One region of the Paenibacillus sp. URB8-2 genome, then DNA from elsewhere that is predicted to be linked to it. Evidence: a T-box and tRNA genes for the amino acid it is inferred to sense, from the RefSeq annotation. Region 1 holds a T-box; the other holds one or more tRNA genes.
What was found. A T-box is a leader RNA that pairs with one kind of tRNA and senses whether it is charged. The one in region 1 lies ahead of tyrS (tyrosine--tRNA ligase), so its partner is inferred to be a tRNA-Tyr.
Positions count from the first base shown of each region.

Region 2: it encodes a tRNA-Tyr, which carries the amino acid that the T-box ahead of tyrS (tyrosine--tRNA ligase) is inferred to sense. The anticodon was not compared.

Region 1 is NZ_AP023239.1:2,631,179-2,638,000, reverse strand. Features, by position in the region: gene PUR_RS12065 (sensor domain-containing diguanylate cyclase) at 1-1,953, opposite strand, end outside; gene rpsD (30S ribosomal protein S4) at 2,340-2,939, shown strand; gene tyrS (tyrosine--tRNA ligase) at 3,110-4,363, opposite strand; T-box leader at 4,426-4,699, opposite strand; gene PUR_RS12050 (transglycosylase domain-containing protein) at 4,835-6,822, shown strand, end outside.
Region 2 is NZ_AP023239.1:4,800,630-4,807,451, reverse strand. Features, by position in the region: rRNA gene PUR_RS22220 (23S ribosomal RNA) at 1-1,051, shown strand, start outside; tRNA gene PUR_RS22215 (tRNA-Asn) at 1,119-1,194, shown strand; tRNA gene PUR_RS22210 (tRNA-Ser) at 1,199-1,290, shown strand; tRNA gene PUR_RS22205 (tRNA-Glu) at 1,307-1,381, shown strand; tRNA gene PUR_RS22200 (tRNA-Val) at 1,438-1,513, shown strand; tRNA gene PUR_RS22195 (tRNA-Met) at 1,544-1,620, shown strand; tRNA gene PUR_RS22190 (tRNA-Asp) at 1,646-1,722, shown strand; tRNA gene PUR_RS22185 (tRNA-Phe) at 1,742-1,817, shown strand; tRNA gene PUR_RS22180 (tRNA-Thr) at 1,838-1,913, shown strand; tRNA gene PUR_RS22175 (tRNA-Tyr) at 1,921-2,006, shown strand; tRNA gene PUR_RS22170 (tRNA-Trp) at 2,011-2,084, shown strand; tRNA gene PUR_RS22165 (tRNA-His) at 2,112-2,187, shown strand; tRNA gene PUR_RS22160 (tRNA-Gln) at 2,208-2,282, shown strand; tRNA gene PUR_RS22155 (tRNA-Gly) at 2,287-2,361, shown strand; tRNA gene PUR_RS22150 (tRNA-Cys) at 2,371-2,444, shown strand; tRNA gene PUR_RS22145 (tRNA-Leu) at 2,486-2,564, shown strand; gene PUR_RS22140 (nitrogenase component 1) at 2,787-4,136, shown strand; gene PUR_RS22135 (nitrogenase component 1) at 4,140-5,408, shown strand; gene PUR_RS22130 (NifB/NifX family molybdenum-iron cluster-binding protein) at 5,680-6,147, shown strand; gene nifH (nitrogenase iron protein) at 6,218-6,822, shown strand, end outside.

The DNA of each region.
Region 1 (6,822 bases):
AATTTTGTTGCGGCCTTTGTTCTTTGCCTCGTACAAGGCCATGTCCGCCCTGTAAAAAAGAGAGTCCACGCTCGCCTTGTCCTCATCCGTCGAGTTCCACTCCGCAATGCCGCAGGAGACGGTAACGGGCGGTTCCGTCTCTTGCTGAACCCGCTCCCGTATCCGTTCCGCCACAGAATAGGCCTGCTCGGCGCCGAGCTGCGGCAGATAGACCGCCAGCTCTTCGCCGCCCCACCTTGCGGCCAAATCTCCCTGGCGAATGGACAAACGCAAGATGTCGCTCACCTGCTTGAGAATAAGGTCGCCTTTCTGATGGCCGTATGTATCGTTTACCGATTTAAAATGATCGATATCGACAACGACAAGGGTGCCGCAGATATCGCCGCTCTGCTTCTCTTTGATGGACTGGTCGAGATAATGCCTTGCATACAGCCCGGTCAAAGAATCCCTGTTCGCGAGCCGGTGCACCTCGGCGTGCAGGAGCGCATTGCCCACGGCGAGACCGATATGCCCGGCCATAGCTTGAAGCAGCCTGAAATTATCATAGGAGAAATAGTGCGGTTCCCTGTGGGCCAGCATAATCGCTCCCCGCACTTCACCGCCTACGCTGAGCGGAGTGGCGATAAGCGACTGCGACTCCGTAAAATCCATCAGTTTGGACTTCGCCCCAGACTGTTCCGCATATTCGGAAATGATGACCGTTTCGCCGGAGGCGTACACCTTCCCGCCAATTCCTCTGTCGATTTCAATGATTTCATTGATCAGGCCGGGATAATTGCAGGCGACCGCCTCAAGTCCGCCCCTCTCCTCGTTATAATGCAGGATGCAGCAGTAATCGGTCTCGAACATTTTTATCAATTCTTCAAAAGCCGCCTCGAACGTCTCGCTCAGCCGCAGGCTTTGATTCAGGCGCCGGGTCAGCTCATTGGTCATCCGCAGTTCCCGGATGATCTGGTTGGACCGCTCGTACAGCTTGGCGTTCTCAAACGCGGTTCCCGCCGTGCTCGCCACCATGGACAGAAAAGGCATGTCTACCTCCGGGTGGGCCGGATTGCGCATGACGAGATGAAACACGCCGTATACGCCCTGCTTGCCGCCGAGCGGCAGGCCAATCTCTACAAGCTTGTCAGCCTCACTATATGACCGCATGGCCGTGCTGCCGTCTTTGAATGCCTTAATCCGGACATCCTCCTCGTCCAGGTCTAGCGGAAGCGGCTTGACCTGCGGATGCGCGCTCCGATGATCCTGTGACATGTAGAGCGTCAGCCGCACGTCCGGATACATTGTGGAAATGCTGGCAATCACTTCCGTCAGCACGGCATCGACATCGATGTTGTCATGCATCCGCTGCACAATCTGGAACAGCAGCGAGCGGCGGCTGCTTTCTCGTTTCGCATGAATATGTACGCTTGCTAGATCGGCTACAAACATATGTTCAAATTGCCTATAAAAGCATGTGGCATAATGCCGGGCCATCCCTTCGGCGGCATTGCGTCCGCCCTTGGCAAAATGCTCCGCGGGCATCGCGCAGCCGAACAGGGAAAATATCTCCCCTTTGGACCGCGTACTCATAGGCGTCACAAAAAAAGCTGTTTCCACTCCATTCTCTTCAATCTGAAGCGTACACTCCCTTGCCGATCTCAGACTGACGGCTGCGACCTGCTCCCACAAAGGGTTGTCCGGCTCACTGACTCCGCCGCTGCCCGCCAGCCATTTGCCTGAATAATCAAATACGCACCATCTCCACGATTCCGCAAAAGACATCGCGGAGCCTCGCTTATACCATTCATGAAAACTGTCCGCAATCAAGCCTTCGGCGTAAGGAAAGTCATGTCGATTGACGTCCATCTTCCTGAGCCACTCGGCGGGATCTTCGGAGTTCCATTCCGGCATCTGGGCGTTTCGTATCAGCACATGGATATCCGTATGACCATTAGCTTTCTGCTCTGACATAATGAAGGATCCCCTTTGCAGCCCGAATAGTAGTCCGTTACTACCTTAATTAACACTATTTTACTCTTTTCCCGCTCACCTTGCATTAGTTTTTCGGGTGTTTCGGGACTTTTTTTAGGCCCAAAGCCCTAAATATGAAAAAACTCATAAACTTTGGAATGCACACTTGACTTGGAGCCTCATTTTCATATAATATTTATTGTTGAACAAGACTGTAACAAGTCTTCAATTGGGCGTAACGTTGTGTCACCCTCACGCTTTTCGTCTGCAGTGGGCAGCGGCTGAACTTTCCCTGCAGCGCGGCACCGATTCGGTTTGCCGCATTTCGAAAAACGGCGCAAATAGAGCCCTGATGAAATCACAATTAAAAAGGAGTCTACTATAACATGGCACGTTACACCGGACCTAAATTCAAACTCAGCCGCCGTCTGGGCATTTCCCTGAGCGGCACTGGCAAAGACCTGAAACGCCCTTTCCCTCCGGGACAGCATGGCGCTAACCAACGCAGAAAAGTAAGCAACTACGGTCAACAGCTTCTGGAGAAACAAAAACTGCGTCACATGTACGGTTTGGGCGAAAAGCAATTCCGCACGTTGTTCCACAAAGCACACGGCATGCAAGGGATCGCAGGCGAGAACTTCATGTTCCTGCTTGAGAGCCGTTTGGACAACCTCGTTTACCGTCTTGGCTTTGCCAACTCCCGCGCCGGCGCGCGTCAATTGGTATCGCATGGCCACGTAACGGTTAACGGCAAGAAAGTCGACATCGCTTCTTACCGTGTAAGCATCGGCGACGTTATCGGCCTTCGCGAAAGAAGCCGCGCTTTGACTTCCGTTAAGGAAGCCCTGGCAAACCGTTCGCATCTTCCGGCATACCTGGAATACTCCGACGCTGCAGTGGAAGGCAAGTACATCCGTCTGCCTGAGCGCGCCGAGCTTTCCCAAGATATCGACGAGAAGCAAATCGTCGAATTCTACAACCGCTAATATTTGCTGGATACAGCATATATTGCAACACAGAGCCTCCGGATATTCCGGAGGCTTCTTTGTGTTTATTGCATACTTCTCATGCAAAAAAAAGAAGGAGAACCGGACGCAACGTCCGTTCACCCTCTTGGAATGCAGTTGATGAACTGCGCGTGTATTCGGCCTCAGTCCTACTCCAAAGTCAGCTTGGCGAACTTGCGCTTGCCGACCTGGATGATATCACCGTCCTGAGGAACGATATCTGCATTCGGGTCGGTCAATTTCTGTTCGTTCAGCTTGACCGCCCCCTGCTGCACGCTCCGCTTGGCCTCCCCGCCCGAAGCTGCAAGGCCGATCAGCGTAAGCAGCTTGGTCAACCGGATAGCCCCTTCATTAAGCTCCGCCGCGGGCAGAACCGCCGTTGCGATATCGTCAGGCAGCGCCCGCTGCTGGAATACGGTCACGAAATGCTGCTGCGCGGCATCCGCCGCCTCGGTGCCATGATACATTCTCACAAATGTATGCGCCAGCCGCATTTTGGCATCCCGCGGATGAGCCGTTCCCGCTTTCAGACCTTCCTCCAGCTCTCTCAGTTCTTCGTTGCCGATATCGGTCGCAAGCGAATAGTATTTCAGCATCAGCTCGTCCGGGACGGACATGGCTTTGCCGTAAATCTCGTTTGGCTCTTCGTCGATGCCGATGTAATTGCCCAAGCTTTTGCTCATTTTCTGAACGCCGTCCAGGCCTTCAAGCAGCGGGGTCATGATCGCAGCCTGGGTATCGACTCCGTATTCTTTTTGCAGCGTCCGTCCCATCAGCAGATTGAACTTCTGGTCGGTTCCCCCTAGTTCCACGTCGCTCTTCAGAGCCACGGAATCCATGCCCTGCATCAGCGGATAGAAGAACTCGTGAATGCTGATCGGCTGTCCGCTCTGGTAGCGCTTGGTGAAATCGTCGCGTTCCAGCATGCGGGCAACCGTCACTTTGGCCGACAAGCCCACGACATCCGCGAAGGTCATCGGCCCGAGCCATTCCGAATTGTAGTATACCTTTGTCTTCTCGGGATCAAGGATTTTATGAAGCTGCTTCTTGTATGTTTCCGCATTCCGCTTCACATCCTCCTCGGTCAGTTGTTTGCGCGTTTCCGATTTGCCCGTCGGGTCACCGATCCGCCCCGTGAAATCCCCGATAATCAGCTGCACCTGATGGCCCAGCTCCTGGAATTGGCGCAGTTTGTGCATGACGACCGTATGGCCCACATGGATATCCGGCGCGGACGGGTCAAGGCCCAGCTTAACATTGAGCGGCACGCCGCTGACGACCGATTTGATGACTTTGCGCTTCAGTTCCTCTTCAGGCACAATTTCCACGACGCCGCGCGCGATGATCTCCAGCTGACGCTCGACCTCCCGCTGCTGCTCCGGCGTTAGTTCTTCCCATTTCATAATAGCAACCCCTTTTGATGTTGATACTTCTCATAACGCACAAAAAAAGCCTCCTCTTCATCCCAAGGGACGAGAAAGAGACTCGCGGTACCACCCTAGTTAAAGCTCATTGCCATCATGATAAAACGTGACGGTTCCGAGCCTTCGCTTGATTGAAATAACGGGCGCTTAACGTACCCGGTGCCGGACTACTGAGACTAAGGCCTTAGGCGCTAAATCCGTTCCCCCGGACGGCTCCAGACTGTAATTCAAAAGGTTCCGCTATCGGTTTGCACCACCCACCGACTCTCTGAAAATCCGGGCTTCCCTTCTACTGATGTCCTTCTCCGCCTTTAGAAATATCCAGTTGAATTTATTTATATCATAGGATCTTTTGAAAAGTCAAATGTCCGCAAAAATCGCGTTGTCCCTACAAGCGCATTCAAAATCGCCAAATTGTGCTATAATAATTCCGTTAAAAGGAGGATGTCGATGTCTCAGGAAAATATGAAAAAATCAGCGACGGACATTCGACCGCGAAGATCTTGGCTCAGCAGGATCGGTTCCGTCGTGAAATGGATGTTTATTCTGGGCGTGATGGGCGTCCTGTTCGCCGGCGGCGCAGTAGGAGGCTTTATCGCTTCCATCGTAAAAGATGATCCTGTCCGCTCCGAACAAATGATTCAAGAGAAGGTCGGCGAGAACGTCGTGACGGGATTCGCCTATTTCCGCGACGGCATGCCGATCGGCCAGCTCCGGACGGAGGAAGACCGCAGGCTAATCGCCTACAAGGACCTTCCCCAGCTGGTTATTGACGCCGTTCTCGCCATCGAGGATAACCGCTTTTACGAGCATCATGGCGTGGATGTAAGCGGCACGTTGCGCGCAGTAAAGCAGAAGCTGCTGAATGAATCCGTACAGACCGGGGGCAGTACTCTTACCCAGCAGCTCGCAAGACGCGTATTTCTCAATCTCGATAAAACGGACGACCGCAAGGTAAAAGAAATCTTGCTGTCGCTTCGGCTCGAGCGCTTTTTAAGCAAAGAGGAAATTTTGACGGCGTACTTGAACAAGGTTCCGTTCGGCAACGGTTCAAACGGCTATAACGTCTACGGCATCAAAGCCGCGGCCAAAGGCATATTCGGCATCGATAATCTGGATAAGCTGAATACCGCCCAGGCAGCCTACTTAGCCGGCCTCCCCCAGCTTCCTTCCGCCTATTCGGCGTTCAACGGGTATGGGGAATTCAACGAGGCTGCGTTTAACCGCGCGCTCGACCGACAACAGCTTGTCCTGCGGCGAATGCTTGAGGAGAACAAAATCTCATCTTCGCAATATCAGGAAGCTCTGGCCTTTGACATTAAGAAATCCCTTGCTCCGCATACCAAGAAAGCATACGTTACCTTTCCTTATCTTATGATGGAGACGGAGCGCCAGGCAGCGGCAATCCTGCTTACTCTTGAGAACAACAACCAGGAGAGCGCGAAAGGTGCTTCTCAGCTTGAAGAGGCCCGCCAGCTGCTGCTGACAGGCGGTTACCGCGTATACACGACAATCGATAAAAAAGTATACAGCGCAATGCACAGCATCTCCGAAGACAGCAGCAATTTTACCAAAGAGAGCAAAAGCAAGGGCCTTGAGCAGACGGCCGGCATGATGATCGAGAACAAGACCGGCGCGATTCTGGGAATGATCGAAGGACGCGACTTCAATGTCGAAAGCATGAACTACGCCACCCAGATGGTGCGTCAGCCAGGATCGACAATGAAGCCGATTGCCGCTTATCTGCCCGCTTTGGAGGGTGGGCTGATCCAGCCGGCAAGTATTTTGGATGATGCGCCTATTATTCTGAAAGACGGGGAGAAAGGCTTCCACATTCCAAAGAACGCGAACAACCGCTATCAAGGGCTGGTAACGGCGAGGTATGCGCTCAACAACTCCCTGAACCTGCCTGCGCTGAAACTGTTCGACGAAAAGGTAGGCATCAAGAACGCCTGGGCTTTTGCCAAGAAGCTGGGAATTACAACTATTCAGGACGAAGATTACGGCGCGCAGACCGGGGTTCTCGGCGGCCTGAAGTATGGCGTGTCCGTAGAGGATTTGACCAATGCATATTCTTCTATTGGCAACAAAGGCGAATTTAACGATGCCTACATGATCGAGAAAATCGTCGACTCGAAGGGTAAAATCATTTACCAACACAAGGTCAATCCAGAGCGCGTATTTTCCGAGCAGAGCGCGTATTTAATGACCGACATGCTGCGCACTGTCGTTACCGACGGCACGGGCAGCACCGTCAAGAGCAAGTACAAGCATTTCAAAGATATTCCGATCGTCGGCAAGACAGGTTCGACTCAAAATTACGCGGATGTGTGGTTCATGGGATATACCCCGGATATCACGCTGGGCATGTGGGTCGGCTACAAAGAGCAGATCAATACGCTCGAGTCCAAAACGCAGCGGAAACAGGCGCAGTCCTT
Region 2 (6,822 bases), 2.2 Mb from region 1:
GAAGGTTAAGGGGAGCGGTTAGGGGTTAAACCCGAAGCTGTGAACCGAAGCCCCAGTAAACGGCGGCCGTAACTATAACGGTCCTAAGGTAGCGAAATTCCTTGTCAGGTAAATTCTGACCCGCACGAATGGCGTAACGACTTGGGCGCTGTCTCAACGAGAGATCCGGTGAAATTTTAATACCTGTGAAGATGCAGGTTACCCGCGACAAGACGGAAAGACCCCATGGAGCTTTACTGCAGCTTGATATTGAACTTGGGTACGATCTGTACAGGATAGGTGGGAGCCTTAGAAGCCGGAGCGCCAGCTTCGGTGGAGGCGCCGTTGGGATACCACCCTGATCGTATCTAGGTTCTAACCTGGCACCCTAAACGGGTGCGGGGACCGTGTCAGGCGGGCAGTTTGACTGGGGCGGTCGCCTCCTAAAGCGTAACGGAGGCGTCCCAAGGTTCCCTCAGAATGGTTGGAAATCATTCGAAGAGTGCAAAGGCAGAAGGGAGCTTGACTGCGAGACCAACAAGTCGAGCAGGGACGAAAGTCGGGCTTAGTGATCCGGTGGTACCGCATGGAAGGGCCATCGCTCAACGGATAAAAGCTACCCTGGGGATAACAGGCTTATCTCCCCCAAGAGTCCACATCGACGGGGAGGTTTGGCACCTCGATGTCGGCTCATCGCATCCTGGGGCTGAAGTAGGTCCCAAGGGTTGGGCTGTTCGCCCATTAAAGCGGTACGCGAGCTGGGTTCAGAACGTCGTGAGACAGTTCGGTCCCTATCTGTCGTGGGCGTAGGAAATTTGAGAGGAGCTGTCCTTAGTACGAGAGGACCGGGATGGACGTACCGCTGGTGCACCAGTTGTTCCGCCAGGAGCATGGCTGGGTAGCTACGTACGGACGGGATAAGCGCTGAAAGCATCTAAGCGTGAAGCCCCCCTCAAGATGAGATTTCCCAATTTAGTAAGACCCCTTGAAGACGACGAGGTAGATAGGTTGGAGGTGGAAGTGCAGCAATGCATGGAGCTGACCAATACTAATCGGTCGAGGGCTTATCCAAATTTCTAAAATGCAAGGTTTCGTTTCGGTTCCAGTTTTCAGGCGATCAAGCTTGAATTGAATATTGTTCCCTGATAGCTCAGTTGGTAGAGCACTCGACTGTTAATCGAGTTGTCACAGGTTCGAGTCCTGTTCGGGGAGCCATTATGGAGAGGTGTCCGAGTTGGCCGAAGGAGCACGATTGGAAATCGTGTAGGCGTCAAAAGCGTCTCGAGGGTTCGAATCCCTCTCTCTCCGCCACTATATTTTAAGGTATGGCCCGTTGGTCAAGGGGTTAAGACACCTCCCTTTCACGGAGGTAACAGGGGTTCGAATCCCCTACGGGTCACCATCTTCAAACTTGCTTTACGGTTGAGATATCTGGTAAGATAACAATTGTTCTTTTATGGAGGCTTAGCTCAGCTGGGAGAGCATCTGCCTTACAAGCAGAGGGTCGGGGGTTCGATCCCCTCAGCCTCCACCATGATACTACTAAATAAATACTTTTTACTGACGCGGGGTGGAGCAGCCCGGTAGCTCGTCGGGCTCATAACCCGAAGGCCGCAGGTTCAAATCCTGCCCCCGCAACCAATTCTTCTTAGAGAAGAAGCCTCGTGGAACCGTGGTGTAGAGGCCTAACATGCCTGCCTGTCACGCAGGAGATCGCGGGTTCGAATCCCGTCGGTTCCGCCATTTATTTCAATACGGGTTTGGCTCGGTAGCTCAGTCGGTAGAGCAGAGGACTGAAAATCCTCGTGTCGGCGGTTCGATTCCGTCCCGAGCCACCATGAATTTAATAATTGAATAAGCCGGTGTAGCTCAACTGGTAGAGCAACTGACTTGTAATCAGTAGGTTGGGGGTTCAAGTCCTCTCGCCGGCACCATTTTCCTGGAGGATTAGCGAAGTGGCCAAACGCAGCAGACTGTAAATCTGTTCTCTTACGAGTTCGGTGGTTCGAATCCATCATCCTCCACCAGTTTAGGGGCATAGTTTAAAGGTAGAACAGCGGTCTCCAAAACCGTTAGTGTGGGTTCAATTCCTGCTGCCCCTGCCAAATAATTTCAGCATTCCATAACATATGGCGGTCGTGGCGAAGGGGTTAACGCACCGGATTGTGGCTCCGGCATTCGTGGGTTCAAGTCCCATCGATCGCCCCATATTACTTATTGGAATGTATTGGGGATTAGCCAAGCGGTAAGGCAACGGACTTTGACTCCGTCATGCATAGGTTCGAATCCTATATCCCCAGCCATTTTGCGGACGTGGCTCAGCGGTAGAGCATCGCCTTGCCAAGGCGAGGGTCGCGGGTTCGATTCCCGTCGTCCGCTCCATCTTTATACGGCGCCATAGCCAAGTGGTAAGGCACAGCTCTGCAAAAGCTCTATCCCCAGTTCGAATCTGGGTGGCGCCTCCATTGCTTTATTTAGAGGAAATGATCTCATTTCCATGATCCGCGCCGGTGTGGCGGAATGGCAGACGCGCGCGACTCAAAATCGTGAGGGAAACCGTGGAGGTTCGAGTCCTCTCACCGGCATCATCAAATAGGCTTATAAGATTGCTTTAGCGATCTTATAAGCCTATTTTTATTTTTGCTTTTCTTTTTTTCTCCGACCCAAACATCAATACCACACTGGCTAACACTTCCCCTGTGAAACACGGACATTGCACCCAAATTCATGAAATACATTATAAATATTGATAATTAATTATAATTAAATATAATTAGATATAAACTGTGTGATTGGAGGGTTATCCAATGCATCATTCCGGCTTATTTGTTGAACCTGCATGCGAACATAATAATTGTCCGGATAAAATGGGCTGCTCCAGTCCAAAGCCGGGGGAGCGGACACACCCCTGCGCTTTTCAGGGCTCACAGTCGGTATTGATGCCGATCTTGGACACGGCGCATCTGGTTCATGGCACTGCAAGCTGTCTTCAAAACGGTTGGGGAATGCTGAAGGCGCAGTCGCCTGGCGGCTCGTTGTCCAAGCTTGTGTTTTCCATGGGACTGACGGAAGAAGATTTAATGCTCGGCAGCGAGAGTAAGCTTCTGCAAATGATCGGCCATATTGTCCGGCGGCACCATCCGCCTTGTGTCTTTGTGTATGCGACCTGCGCCACTCTTTTTACTATGGAGGATTTGAATGCTGTGTGTGAAAAGGCGGAGCAGGCCTGGGGAATATCGGTGATCGCCGTTCATAATCCAGGATTTGCCGGAGGCCAGAACATAGGGAGCCGGTATGCAGGGGAGGCCTTGTTCGAGAAAGTGATCGGTACAACAACGGACGTTGAGGACAAAGAAAGCACTCCGTTTGATATCAATTTAATCGGCGAGTATTCTTTTTCACAAGAGATGAAGGAAATCGAAGGCTTGCTGTCCGAGACGGGAATCCGTGTAGTGACGCGAATTGGGGGAGACTGTTCCTTTGATGAACTGCGTGCGGCCCATCTTGCGAAGGTGAATATGCTTGTAGGCGGCAGGTCGATGTTGAATTTGGCCAGGCACATGCAGGATTCGTTCGGTATCCCTTTTTGTGAGGGATCTTTCTGCGGGTCCAATGAAATCCGGTTCTCTCTGCGCCAGCTTGCTTACTACTTTCAGGATGCGGAGCTGGATGATAGACTTCAACGGTTTATGCGCAAGGAGGAAGCGCGTGTTCGCAAAGAAATTTCCTTAACCTGCAAACCTCTGAAGGGAAAGAAAGTCGTGCTCTTTACGGAAGGGGCGGAGAGCTGGTTGTATATCTCGGCGCTGTATGAGCTCGGTCTGCGGATCACGGTCATCGGCACCTATTCGAATGCGCGGGAAGATGTGTCCCGAATCAAGGAAAGAATCAAGGATGATACTCTGATCATTACGGAGATTGACGAAAAAAGCATACTTGAGCTGTATGAGGGACGGAAAGCCGATCTGATGATCGTCAGTGGGCGAAGCGCCTATGTGCCTTTGAAAGAGAAAATACCGTTTCTGGATATTGACGGAGAGCGCAGGAAGACGTACACGGGATATGCCGGCTTGCGGAGAATGGCCGAGGATCTTATGGATATTTTGGAACAGCCCATTTGGCAAATGGTCCGCCGCCGTTCGCCGTGGGAGGTGTGACCGATGAGTATACATTTCAGTTCGGCTACCGGACCGCTGCCGGGCAATCTCCTGCTTGGCAACCAGACGATCGGCGGTGTGCTTGCCCTTCAGGGCATTTACCGCTCCATGCCTATTCTGCACGGGGTATCGGGGTGTGCGGAATCAATCCGGACCGTCTTGTCCCGCCACTTCCGCGAACCTGTCTCCATACAAAATGTATCCATTCAGGATTCCGATGTCATCCTCGGCGCCGACAATGCGGTCTGTGAAGCGATCCGGCATGCAATGTCCGAGGATAGCCCGGATGTGCTTGCCATGATCGGCACTTCGTTAACGGAGGCAACCAAAGAGGATTTGCAGGGAATTACAAGCCGTTATTTGGAGGAGAACCGGCCTGTTTTTCAAGACAAGCTGCTGTTGACGCTCTCGCTCCCTGATTATGAAGGCTCTGTTGAATCGGGATATGTCCGAGTTGTACAGGCCGTAATCGAAGAAATAATCAATTCCCGTCCCAAAGCCCCGCCCAAAAAACACCGCAACCGGATCAACCTCCTGCCTGGCCCTCATCTGACACCGGGAGATGTTATGGAATTAAAAGAAATCATCGCTTCGTTTGGCATGGAGGTTATCGTACTGCCCGATCTGTCTTCTTCGCTGACGGGTCATCTGCTGACCGGCCATACCTCTTTATCCCGAGGCGGGGTTCCCTTGGACTATCTGAGAGAAATGGTTTCCTCCGGCTGCACCGTAGCGGTCGGGCGCAGCATGGAGCCCTGCGCCAAGCTGCTCAGCAAAGAGCTGAACATCCCTTATCGTGTATTCCAAGGCATAACCGGTCTGCAGGAGACGGATGAATTCTTTCAATTCCTGCTTGAGCTGAGCGGAAGCGAGGTTCAGGTCAAATACCGCTGGCAGCGGCAGTTTCTTCTGGATTGCATGCTGGACACTTGTTCAACGTTCAGAGGGAAGCGGATTGTCGCGGCGCTCGAGCCGGACCATTTGCGCTCGCTGTCCCAGTGGCTTTTGGAAGTCGGCGTCAAATCTTTTGAGCATGTCCATGAATCGCTGATATTCGAAAAAGAAACGGCGCAGACAGCCGATTTATGGATCGGCAGTTCTTACAGCGAATCGGTGGCGGAAGAAAGGGGCATTCCTTTTATTCCCTTCGGCTTTCCTGTGTTTAACCGCTTCGGTTCCTCATTTCATGTCAGTGTCGGCTATCGGGGGACGGCGGAAATGGTGAACTATTTTGGAAATGTTCTGATGAATGGAGGAGAAGTCTTTCGATAAGCGCACCTTGAGCGCTTTTCTTTTTAACAATGTAAGCGATTTATTACTAAAATGAAAGCGGATAATCAGAGGTTTATGTGAGATAACATGACGTAGTGTTTGAACGATTTGTCAAAGAGCAATGTATGCGCTTAAGTGTCATTGACAGGTTTTGTCTTCAAAGTCTAAGATGGCTCTAACGAGTTAAACCAACTCCCGCATTATGTTATGTAATATCACACGTGACTTCCTCAATGCTTATCATTAACCTTTCTTAAAAGGAGGCGTTTCAGTGGAAACGATTGACGCCGCCGACGAAGCAAGCCGTCAGATGGCAGAGAAGCAGCAGGCGGGCGAGGAGCATACGCCGAAATCGGCCGGGCTTCCGGCATCCGAATCTGCCGCAGTCCGAATCGCTGTTGCAACACGGGGCGGCGGGAAAGTTAATGTACACTTTGGTCACGCGAACGAGTTTTGGATCTATGACGTCTCGGGACAAAAGACGAAGCTTTTGGAAGTACGCAAGGTTGAGGCGTATTGCAGCGGAAGGACCGAGTGCAGCAGTCCGGACGACAAAAAGAAGATTTTTGACGATACGGCGGCCATGCTCGGTGATTGCCAAGTGCTATTGTGCTCGGGGATCGGCGATTCGCCAAGGCGCAAGCTTTTGCAAAAAGGGATTGCAGCACTTTCAGGTAAAGGCGGCATCGAAGAGCTGCTGCTGGAAAGCGTAGAGTTCTACAAAGATTTAGGAATTTGATGACGACGGCCGTTCAGGACTTATATCAATAAATAACCTAAATATTCTATATAATGGAGGATGATTATTCATGAGTAAGAAACCAAGACAAATCGCATTTTACGGTAAGGGCGGTATCGGTAAATCCACGACCTCGCAAAACACGCTGGCTCAGCTGGCTACTACTTTTGGCCAAAAGATCATGATCGTAGGTTGTGACCCTAAGGCTGACTCCACTCGTCTGATCCTGAACACGAAAGCTCAACAAACAGTGCTTCACATGGCCGCTGAATTGGGTTCGGTCGAAGATCTCGAACTGGAAGACGTAGTAGCAACTGGCTTTGGCGACATCCTCTGCGTTGAGTCCGGCGGTCCGGAACCAGGCGTAGGCTGCGCAGGCCGCGGTATCATCACTTCCATCAACTTCCTGGAAGAGCAAGGCGCTTATGACGGCATGGACTTTATCTCTTACGACGTACTCGGTGACGTTGTGTGCGGCGGTTTCGCAATGCCTATCCGCGAAAACAAAGCGCAAGAAATCTACATCGTCTGCTCCGGCGAAATGATGGCTATGTACGCTGCCAACAACATCGCACGCGGTATTCTGAAATATGCTCAAAGCGGCAGTGTTCGTCTGGGTGGCCTGATTTGTAACTCCCGTAACACCGACCGTGAAGACGAGCTGATCATGGAACT